3 regions of the Solibacillus sp. FSL W7-1436 genome follow, and region 2 is predicted to be linked to each of the others. Evidence: riboswitches for the same ligand, from Rfam matches in the RefSeq annotation. Region 2 holds a riboswitch; each other region holds the start of a gene.

Region 1 (3,149 bases), 2.9 Mb from region 2:
TGCACTTTTGTAATGAATCAAATCTTCAGTTACCGGGAACCGGAAAAAGCACATACAAAAGATAAACGGCATGCTTTAAACGAATGGCTTATTGCTAATCAGCCAGTTAATAAATGGTTGTTTGGACTCGTTATTCTCCCACTTGTGATCGCACCGTTTTATAGCTGGACGCTGTTTTTTACGATGCTGGAATGGTATTTATTTTCGGGGCTTGTAATAGCCGGTATTATTTACATGCTGAAAGGTGACAGAGTAGAAGACAATAAGGACTGGGAGTATAAAGGGAAGACAAAAAAAATGCTTGATCTGATCGATTACCGCATACACCCGTTTAATATTTCGCTTATTATCTACATCCTGGTCATTGGCAGTTTTGTGTTAAGTAAGAGATTGGATATTCCGCTCTATATGGAAACAGGAGGCAACTCGCGCTACGTTACTTCTTTGCCAACAATTTCATTTTTAATGTCTTCCTTAATGGTCGTGAGTACGTTTATTTATATTATCAGTCATGGGGATTTCTTTAGTTTTCGTAAAGCCGAGTTAAGTTATGAAAGAGTCATGTTCGTCCACTTTGCAGAAATTATTGTATGTGGTGCTACCCTGTTTATTTTGATTTTCACATTAATCAATGCGTTATATGTGTATTTTTAGATGGATGGCTACTATCGACAATAGGCACACACCAGTAAATTATTGCATACTTTAACTACAATAAAAAGAGGTGAACTATTGAATCCGAATCAAGATTATACATCAGTGCAGCCCCAGTTTACATTCGACCTTAATAAAAACCCGTTGTTCGTAAAAGACCAGCAAAATTTTATTAATGTAATGGGCGTCAACCAGTTAAACACATTGGATAATATATCGCTGCTTGATATTTATTTGAGCGCCAATAATGTCATTGAACCGCACTACCACCAAAATGCGGCGGAACTTGTTTATTGTATTGCGGGAAGTGCGATTGTTTCGATTTTAAATCCGTTTACGAAACAGCTGATGCATTTTCCGATTACCCCCGGCCAGGTCGCAAACGTCCCTCAAGGTTGGTGGCATTACGAAGTCGCCACGCAAAACAACACGCATCTGCTTGCCATTTTCAACGCACCGACACCTGAAGTCATTTTAGGTTCCGACCTGCTCAAGCTGACACCAGCAAATATTATGGCCCACACATATGGGATGAACGAAAATTTATGGACGCAGGCAGTTGCACCGGTACGCCCGAATACCTTCATCGGTCCACCAAACCCATGGCAGCAAGTCCAGCCCGGCAACTACCGCGGCGGGTATGAGCAGTAGTTTTTCTCGGTCAAAGGAATCAAATTTCTAAAAAGCATTTGCATAATGAAACGGCCGTGTTATGATAACTGTGAAATTAACCTAATATTGGCAGAATATAATCTGCTCGTAATTGAATATGAAAACTACTGGGGGCGCCTGTTTGGCTGAGAAGTACCCTTTGCACCTGATCTAGGTAATACTAGCGTAGGAAAGTAGTGTCGATTCCCTATTTTATATTTTTGTATAGGCTACGATACCACTTTCTTAATTGAAAGTGGTTTTTTTGTTGCAAAAATTATTGTAAAGGATGGTAGAAATGAATAAAACGAGAAAGCTTACATACTCCGCGATTATCGCAGCGATTACGACGATTCTCAGCAGTATGGTGTACATCCCATTAGGTTTTGCGAAAATTTTTCCGATTCAGCATTTTGCCAATGTCGTATCGGCGGTACTGCTCGGTCCATGGTATGCGGTGTTACAGGCATTTCTTACATCGACGTTGAGAAACTTGATGGGGACAGGCAGTATCTTTGCCTATCCGGGAAGTATGATTGGCGCACTTCTCGCTGCATTTTTGTTTGCGAAAACGAAGAAGCTGGCGTTTGCAGCGGCAGGTGAAGTGATCGGGACAGGGTTGCTTGGTGCGATGGCTACTTATCCGATTGCGGTTTTATTTTTAGGTCAGGAAGCGGCGCTGTTCGGATTTGTCCCGGCATTTATGATGAGTTCGTTTGCGGGTGCGCTTTTAGGCTACGGTTTGCTGAAGGTGATGGTGAGAAACCGGGCGTTTGGCGGGATGCTTTATCAGAATGCGGGTTGATTTGTTGGGGTGTGTTTTTATTAGAACGTTTCGGGTGGTTATTAGAAGTTTGGGGCGGGATATTAGAAGTTCTGCGAAGTTTTTTTGAACAACTTATTGGTGGAGGAGTTTTTGCACTGACCTAGCGGTTTTATTAGAAGAATTGGAGCAGATATTAGAACTTCCGGGCGGGATATTAGAACTTTTACGGACTTTATTAGAATATTTTTTTGCTGGATGTGTTTTTAGAGTGGCACACCTATTTTATCGAACAGATATTAGAACTTTTGCGGATTTTATTAGCACATTTTATTAAGGGAGAATTTTTTCCACCGGCCTAGCTGTTTTATTAGAAGAGTTGGAGCAGATATTAGAAGTTCCGGGCAGGATATTTGAAGATCTGCGGGTGATATTAGAACAAACCACATACTTATTAGAACAACCGACACTTATATTAGAAAATCTCACTTTTATTAGAAGATTTTAAAATATATTAGAACAACTCAGCCCTTTATTAGAAAATGAAGCGCCGGGTATCAATGCACGCCACCCGGCACATTTTATTATGCTAAATTGATCTGCCATGACACGCCGTAGCGGTCATTTAGCCAGCCGAACTTCTTACTGAAACCGTAATCCCCGATTGGCATTAGCGGGTGTCCGCCTTCAAGCAGTTTTTCATACAGATGATCGATTTCCTTTTCCGTATCACATGTAATAAAAATAGAAAACGATGGTGTGAAGTCAAATTCATGTTTCAGATTACTGTCAATGCACATAAATTCCTGACCTTTAATCGAAAAAGTAGCCTGCATGACTTTTCCTTCATCTCCGCCTTCATTTGCCCCATAGCGGACAATGCTCGTAATTTCCGCGTCCTCGATCACTGATGTGTAGAAGTTCATTGCTTCTTCAGCAACACCGCCTTGAAACATTAAAAATGGTTTTGCGCTTTTCATTGTATCCTTCCCCTTCTGAATTCAAATTTACACAACTTCAATTTAGCCTATTTTAGCCTTTTGCGCGAACTTTTCTACCTATAAAAAGGCATCTCCTTACT
Region 2 (3,149 bases):
ATTTAGAACGGGGTTATGCTTATGTGACTTTATAAATTAAATAACTTTAATGATAGCATTGCCTGATTGATTTGAAACCCGAATACTTTCAATAATCCCGTTCTCAATTCATTCAATTTGATTGAATCGAAAAGGGGAAATAAATGGAATTTAAAAAGCGTGTTTTGATGATTTTTCAAACAATTTTATCAAGGTTAATAAGTTACTGATCTAGCTCTAAAGGTAAAAAAGCATAGTCTCCGTCCTTAATAATCTCACATTTACGTACTGGTATAGGATGTTTAAAAATGGGCCCATCTAGTACTGTAGTATGGAACTCTCCACCTTCTCCGCAGGGGTCAATCCCACGAGCTTCAAGTTCCTTCACGTATTCATGAGTTAATATCCGGCCTAAATCGTCCTCCCGCATACCAAGTGATAAATTTACAGTTACAATAATCGTAACAAATCCTAAATTTATGAACTCTTCAACAGCTTCTTGATGGTTCATTTCCCATAAGGGCATTCCAAGCTTCAATCCGGCATACTTCGTAACCTTTTCATGCCAACAGCCATGTGCAGGCATATCTAAGTCTCCAGTTACTAACACTTCGGATCCATGATTTTTAGCATTTTCTAAAAGACGTATAAATACTTTTTCATAATCTTTCCAACTTGCAGCTGCAGTATAAACGGGCAAACCTATAGAACTAGCTTGGGCATGTATGAGTTCAGGGGGCATTCCATGTGATCTAGAACGTTTTCCTTCTTCCTCCAGCATGACGATGAGTCCAACCGCTTCTCCAACCATCATTGCTTTATATAAAGCTAAGGCACTGTCCTTACCTCCGCTAAAAGAAGCTACAAATTTTTGTCCGTGTACACTATTTTTCCAATCCTTTACTTCTGCCATTTATATCTTTCCCCTTTTATTGAATGTCTTTTTCATAATTCGTGTTATTTGCCAATATCATATTTCATCCATGAGTTTTCATAGCTCAAATTGTTTGTTTCATTTTATCACGATTGGACCTTACAGATAGGCTATTATTGCATACGTTCGCTAAGGGTAGCGAATTATCGTAGCCGACATGATCCAGGGGAAACAATTAATGTTTATCGTCCAAGTAAAGGTGCAACTGGGCTATTTCCAGTTTAAACTGATGAGTACTTGTTTTATTGAACCCATTTTGATAGAATCAAACTAATTAAATGCATTTGCAGGGGGACACAGCTGTGTTGAGAAGGTAAAACCTGACCCTTAGAACCTGACCGTTAATACGGACGTAGGGAGCAAAGTACATATTAGTTTTTCTGTACTTACTATGGCTCCGCGTAATTTACGTGGAGCTTTTCTTTTGCAAATACTTTAATTGCAGGGGGACACATTCGTGTTGAGAAGGTTAAAACCTGACCCTTATAACCTGACAGTTAATACTGACGTAGGGAGCAATTATAGGTGTAGTATACACTTTTTTGGCGTCTCTATATTCATAGAGACGTTTTTTTGCACTTACGTCCATCTAAGTCCAGCGAGGAGGAAAACGGATGGAGTTTTGTGGAAAGTATGAAAATGGTCTGGATATTCAAACAACTAACAAAAATTAAGTAGGGGGAAATGATGATGAAATTACATGAACAAACCGTTTTAGTTACAGGCGCAAGTAGAGGCGTTGGAGAAGAACTCGTAAAAGCATTTGTCAAAGAGGGAGCTAATGTCGTACTGAATTATTATAAGAGTGAGGAAAAAGCGCAAAATTTAGCACAAAGTTTGGGTTCTCAAGTTATCGCTTTACAAGCAGATATCCGCAATCAACAAGAAGTGCAGCAAATGGTTGAAAAGGCAAAGCAATATTTCCATACCCCGATTACAACCATAGTCAATAATGCATTGATTGATTTTGAATTTAATCCACTCACACAAAAAAATGTGTTTGAGCTTCAATGGACCGATTACAATAAGCAATTGGAAGGAACGATAAAGGGTGCTTTAAATAGTATTCAAGCATGCATTGAGGATATGAAAGAACTAGAATTTGGTCGTATTATTAATATTGGGACAAACTTATTTCAGCATCCGGTAGTAGCTTATCATGAATACACAACAGCTAAAGCAGCATTGCTCGGATTTACACGTAACATGGCGAAAGAGTTAGGGGAGTATGGCGTTACAGTCAATATGATGTCTGGTGGACTTTTAAAACAAACGGATGCAAGTAAAGTGACAACAGCAGAAGTATTTCAATTGATTGAAACCACAACCCCTTTACAAAGAGTGACAACACCAAAAGAATTAGCGGAAGTGGCATTATTCTTTGCATCTCCTTGGGGAAGTGCCATCACTGGGCAGAATTTAGTCGTTGATGGCGGTCTTGTAATGGATTAAGAGCAAACTTGTATCTCTCTTTAAGATGAATCCTACTGATAGGCATACTGGGATGTAGAGAAAAGCATAATTTTTGAAAATATTGATTTACAGTATGAACTATATATACTACAATTTAAATTATTGAAATACCTGAGTTGTTCAGGAGAGGTTCATAGCTGATACCCTCTATAAAAAACTATGGATACATGTATATTACGCCATGTCCATATTGGATGTGGCTTTTTTTTATGCCTCCAATAGTTTGATTAGAGATGTTATAGTTCGCCCTCCTTGGAATACTCCGGTATTAACTTAAGGAGGTTTTTTTATGTCTGGTCGTCACCAAACAGAAGGATTAGAGGATTTAACATTATTAGGAAATCAAAATGTAAAGTACACATTTGCTTATGCACCAGAAGTATTAGAGTCTGTAGACAATTTACATGTAGACCGTGATTATTTTGTGAAGTTTAACTGCCCAGAGTTTACAAGTCTTTGTCCGATTACACAGCAACCGGATTTTGCAACGATGTATATTTCATACATTCCCGATAAAAAAATTGTGGAGAGTAAGTCGCTGAAATTGTATTTATTTAGTTTCCGCAACCACGGTGATTTCCACGAAGATTGTGTAAATATTATTATGAATGATTTAATTAAACTTTTAGATCCCCGCTATTTTGAAGTATGGGGCAAGTTTACGCCACGTGGAGGTATTTCAATCGATCCATGGTGCAACTACGGTCGTCCAGGTACGAAATATGAAGAAATAGCAAACTATCGTTTAATGAATCATGATTTA
Region 3 (3,149 bases), 2.6 Mb from region 2:
TGTAATGAATGTCCAGCCGTCACCTGACTCCACGATATGTTCAGCCTTCGCCGAAATGAACGGCTCAACTGCTAACACCATACCTTCTTTCATGATCGTTGTATCCCAAGCATCGTAATAGTTCAATACATGGTTTGGCTCTTCGTGTAATGATTTACCTAAACCATGGCCAGTTAAGTTCATAATTACTGTCAAACCGTGATCACGTGCTTCACGCTCTACCGCTTTACCGATCTGATTTAATTTTGAACCTGCTTTAACCTTTGTCATTGCACGATCAAATGCTGATTTTGCTACAGAGCAAAGTTTTTCTTTATCTTCATAACCTTCACCAACGACAAAAGAAATACCTGTGTCTGCAAAATACCCGTTTAAAGAGCCCGAAACATCAATGTTTACGATATCGCCTTCCTTAATAACCTTGTTACCTGGAATACCATGTGCAACTTCGTGATTTACTGAAATGCATGTATATCCCGGAAAATCATACTCGCCTTTAGGACCGGAAACCGCGCCTGCTTCCGCAAACATACGGCCAGCAATTTCATCCAATTCTTTCGTTGTCACGCCAGGTACTGTCGCAGCTTTCATCGCCTCACGAATTTCAGCACAAATGCGTCCAATTTTTTTAAACGCCTGTATTTCTTCTTGAGTAGTAACAATCATGTGTAACTTCCTTCCTCTTAAACAATGTCTACCCTTAACTATAGCATACTTAAAATCGGTTGTAATTGTTCAAGGATTTTAAAATTTGGCGTTTTATTACTAATTTAGTACGACTTTCTACTATATAATGAGGAAAAAACTTGCAGCTGGAGAATTATTCCTCGCTGCAAGCCTTAAGCTTTTTAATCGTTATGTTGTTTTTACTTTTTGCAGTAAGCGGGGTGCAGATGTGAATAAAATAACTGCGATAATTGCCGTCAGTATTGTAGCAGGTACCATATAAGTACTGTTGTAAATAATTGAATAGGCCCATACATTATCATCGCCTGCATATTCTTTAAAGAACACGACACCTGCAAGCAAGTGCGAAACAAATCTTAAAGCACCACCTATAAGTGCTCCAATGACGATATAAAGTGCCATTTTCACTTTATTAAGCGATTGTGTTGCCTGTAATAACGGCTTTCTTACAATTGCTGCTAATCCTACTACTGTAAAGGCAAGACCATAATCCAAAATTGCCTGAAGCCAGTGTACAATATAAGCCCCGAACATCATTTGCATAATGCCGATCAGCAAGCCTGTTGCAAGTCCTGCCGTTAATCCCCAACGGATGGCCATTAACATAATCGGTACCATTACAAAGCTGATGGACCCGCCTTGTGCCCACATTTTAAAAGATACTTGATCCAATACAAGTCCGATGGCAGCAAATATCGCTATTTCCACCATCATCAATAATTTCTTTCTGTCCATAACAATGCCCCTTTCTTTTATCCGATGTAACAAAAGTGAAGAGGGATAGAATGGAACTTTTACTTCTTCCAGGTATCTAGAAAAAGCAAAAAACGATAATCAGGACAAAAGCCTGACTATCGTTTGAACAGTCGGATTCTATCCACATCCCTACGCAAGTGCTAACTTACAGGTTCAAAGAGTCAGTGCAATCCCGTGCACAATCTCAGCCGACTTTCTCGGCACCCCTTGTGGTACATCTAATTTTTATTGTTTGAACATGCTCATTGTAACGAATATTTTTACAACTTTCAACAGCTATTATTTTTAAATGTACTAGAATTACATATACTAGAGGCGAAGGAGTGATAAATAATGGAATCGAAAGGGTTAAGTGCACTGAGCTATTTGAGCTTTTATTTTGCACCGTTTATTTTACCGTTGATTATATTTATTGTTACAAAAGATAATGCCGTTAAAGACCATTCTAAAAAAGCTTTTATTTCCCAACTTATTCCGATAGTGTTAGGGATTTTGTATACGATTTACTTTTTAACCTCTGTTCTTTCCTGGAATGATACTTTGACCCTGAGTATACAGGATTTTTTCATCAGTTCGCATTTTATCGGATTTATTCTATTAGTTGTGTTTACGTTCATCCTGGCAATATGGAATCTCATTCAAGCGATTAAAGTTTTACGGTAATGTTTATAACAGCTCCTGATTTGGGTATATTTTTTATACGAAATGTTTTCGTTAAGGAGTGTTTACTAATGAAATTAAATAAACTCATTAAGACAGCAATTAAATATGGACCAATCGTGTATCCGATCATAAAAAAAATGATGGACAGCAAAAAATCAACTCCCCAACCAGCAACTACACGACGAACTCCAAAACGTTAATGCAAAAAACACATTTCCCGCTTTCTGGAGGGAAATGTGTCTTTCTTATTTAATGATAATCTCTGTTTTACTGTAACCTTCTTTTAGCTTTTGCACTTGTAAAATGGCGGGCATTGCTGCTTTCAGTTCTGCCACATGGGAAATGACGCCGATTAAGCGGCCTGTTTGCTGAAGGTCGATCAATATATCGATTGCCCTTCTTAACGCTTCCTCATCCAAAGTACCGAAGCCTTCATCTATAAACATTGTATCGATATGCACACTTCCCTGAACACTTTGAATAACATCGGCCATACCTAACGCCAATGAGAGTGAGGCGTTGAATTTTTCACCGCCGGACAGTGTTTTTACATCCCGCGTTTGCCCTGTATGACTGTCATATACATCAATGCTGAGTCCGCTTTGGGCATTTCCTTCTTTCCTTCCTGTAGATTTCAGGAAGTACTGGCCATTAGATAGGACACGCAAACGTTCATTTGCCGCATGTGTCACTTTTTCCAAATAGCCCATTTGTACAAACCGTTCAAATGAAATTTTCGCATCATTTTGACCACGAATTAAATTATAAACATGTTCGACTTGCATCAGTTTCGCTTTATAACTTTCAATCTGCTGTGCTGATTGGTCAAGTTTATCGCTTGTCTCCTTACATTGCTCCACATAGGACTGGATCAGTGTTATTTTGGAATACTGTGCCTCGATCTGCTCATTCAGCTCATGAATCTGTTGCTCACACGCCGTTAAATCGGCTTGTTCTTTTCCTTCAAGTAAAGGTTCTTCCTCGGCAATTTGAACAGATAATGTATGCACATTTTGCTTATACGCTTCAACCGCATCCTGAAT

What was found. Region 2 has a riboswitch for thiamine pyrophosphate ahead of MKX73_RS17105 (3-oxoacyl-ACP reductase). Riboswitches for the same ligand answer to the same signal wherever they lie in the genome.
Region 1: it holds a riboswitch for thiamine pyrophosphate, as region 2 does, so the genes downstream of both, thiW (energy coupling factor transporter S component ThiW) here and MKX73_RS17105 (3-oxoacyl-ACP reductase) in region 2, are expected to answer to the same signal.
Region 3: it holds a riboswitch for thiamine pyrophosphate, as region 2 does, so the genes downstream of both, thiT (energy-coupled thiamine transporter ThiT) here and MKX73_RS17105 (3-oxoacyl-ACP reductase) in region 2, are expected to answer to the same signal.

Annotation. Positions count from the first base shown of each region.
Region 1 covers NZ_JBBOWV010000001.1:531,355-534,503, forward strand. Annotated here, with positions in the region: gene MKX73_RS02645 (nucleotidyltransferase) at 1-654, shown strand, start outside; gene MKX73_RS02650 (cupin domain-containing protein) at 733-1,305, shown strand; TPP riboswitch at 1,426-1,515, shown strand; gene thiW (energy coupling factor transporter S component ThiW) at 1,604-2,110, shown strand; gene MKX73_RS02660 (VOC family protein) at 2,653-3,048, opposite strand.
Region 2 covers NZ_JBBOWV010000001.1:3,455,609-3,458,757, reverse strand. Annotated here, with positions in the region: gene MKX73_RS17110 (Dph6-related ATP pyrophosphatase) at 203-892, opposite strand; TPP riboswitch at 1,192-1,289, shown strand; TPP riboswitch at 1,347-1,445, shown strand; gene MKX73_RS17105 (3-oxoacyl-ACP reductase) at 1,604-2,365, shown strand; PreQ1 riboswitch class I at 2,507-2,553, shown strand; gene queF (preQ(1) synthase) at 2,676-3,149, shown strand, end outside.
Region 3 covers NZ_JBBOWV010000001.1:861,445-864,593, forward strand. Annotated here, with positions in the region: gene map (type I methionyl aminopeptidase) at 1-666, opposite strand, end outside; gene thiT (energy-coupled thiamine transporter ThiT) at 856-1,422, opposite strand; TPP riboswitch at 1,553-1,661, opposite strand; gene MKX73_RS04415 (DUF4870 domain-containing protein) at 1,777-2,106, shown strand; gene MKX73_RS04420 (SMC family ATPase) at 2,352-3,149, opposite strand, start outside.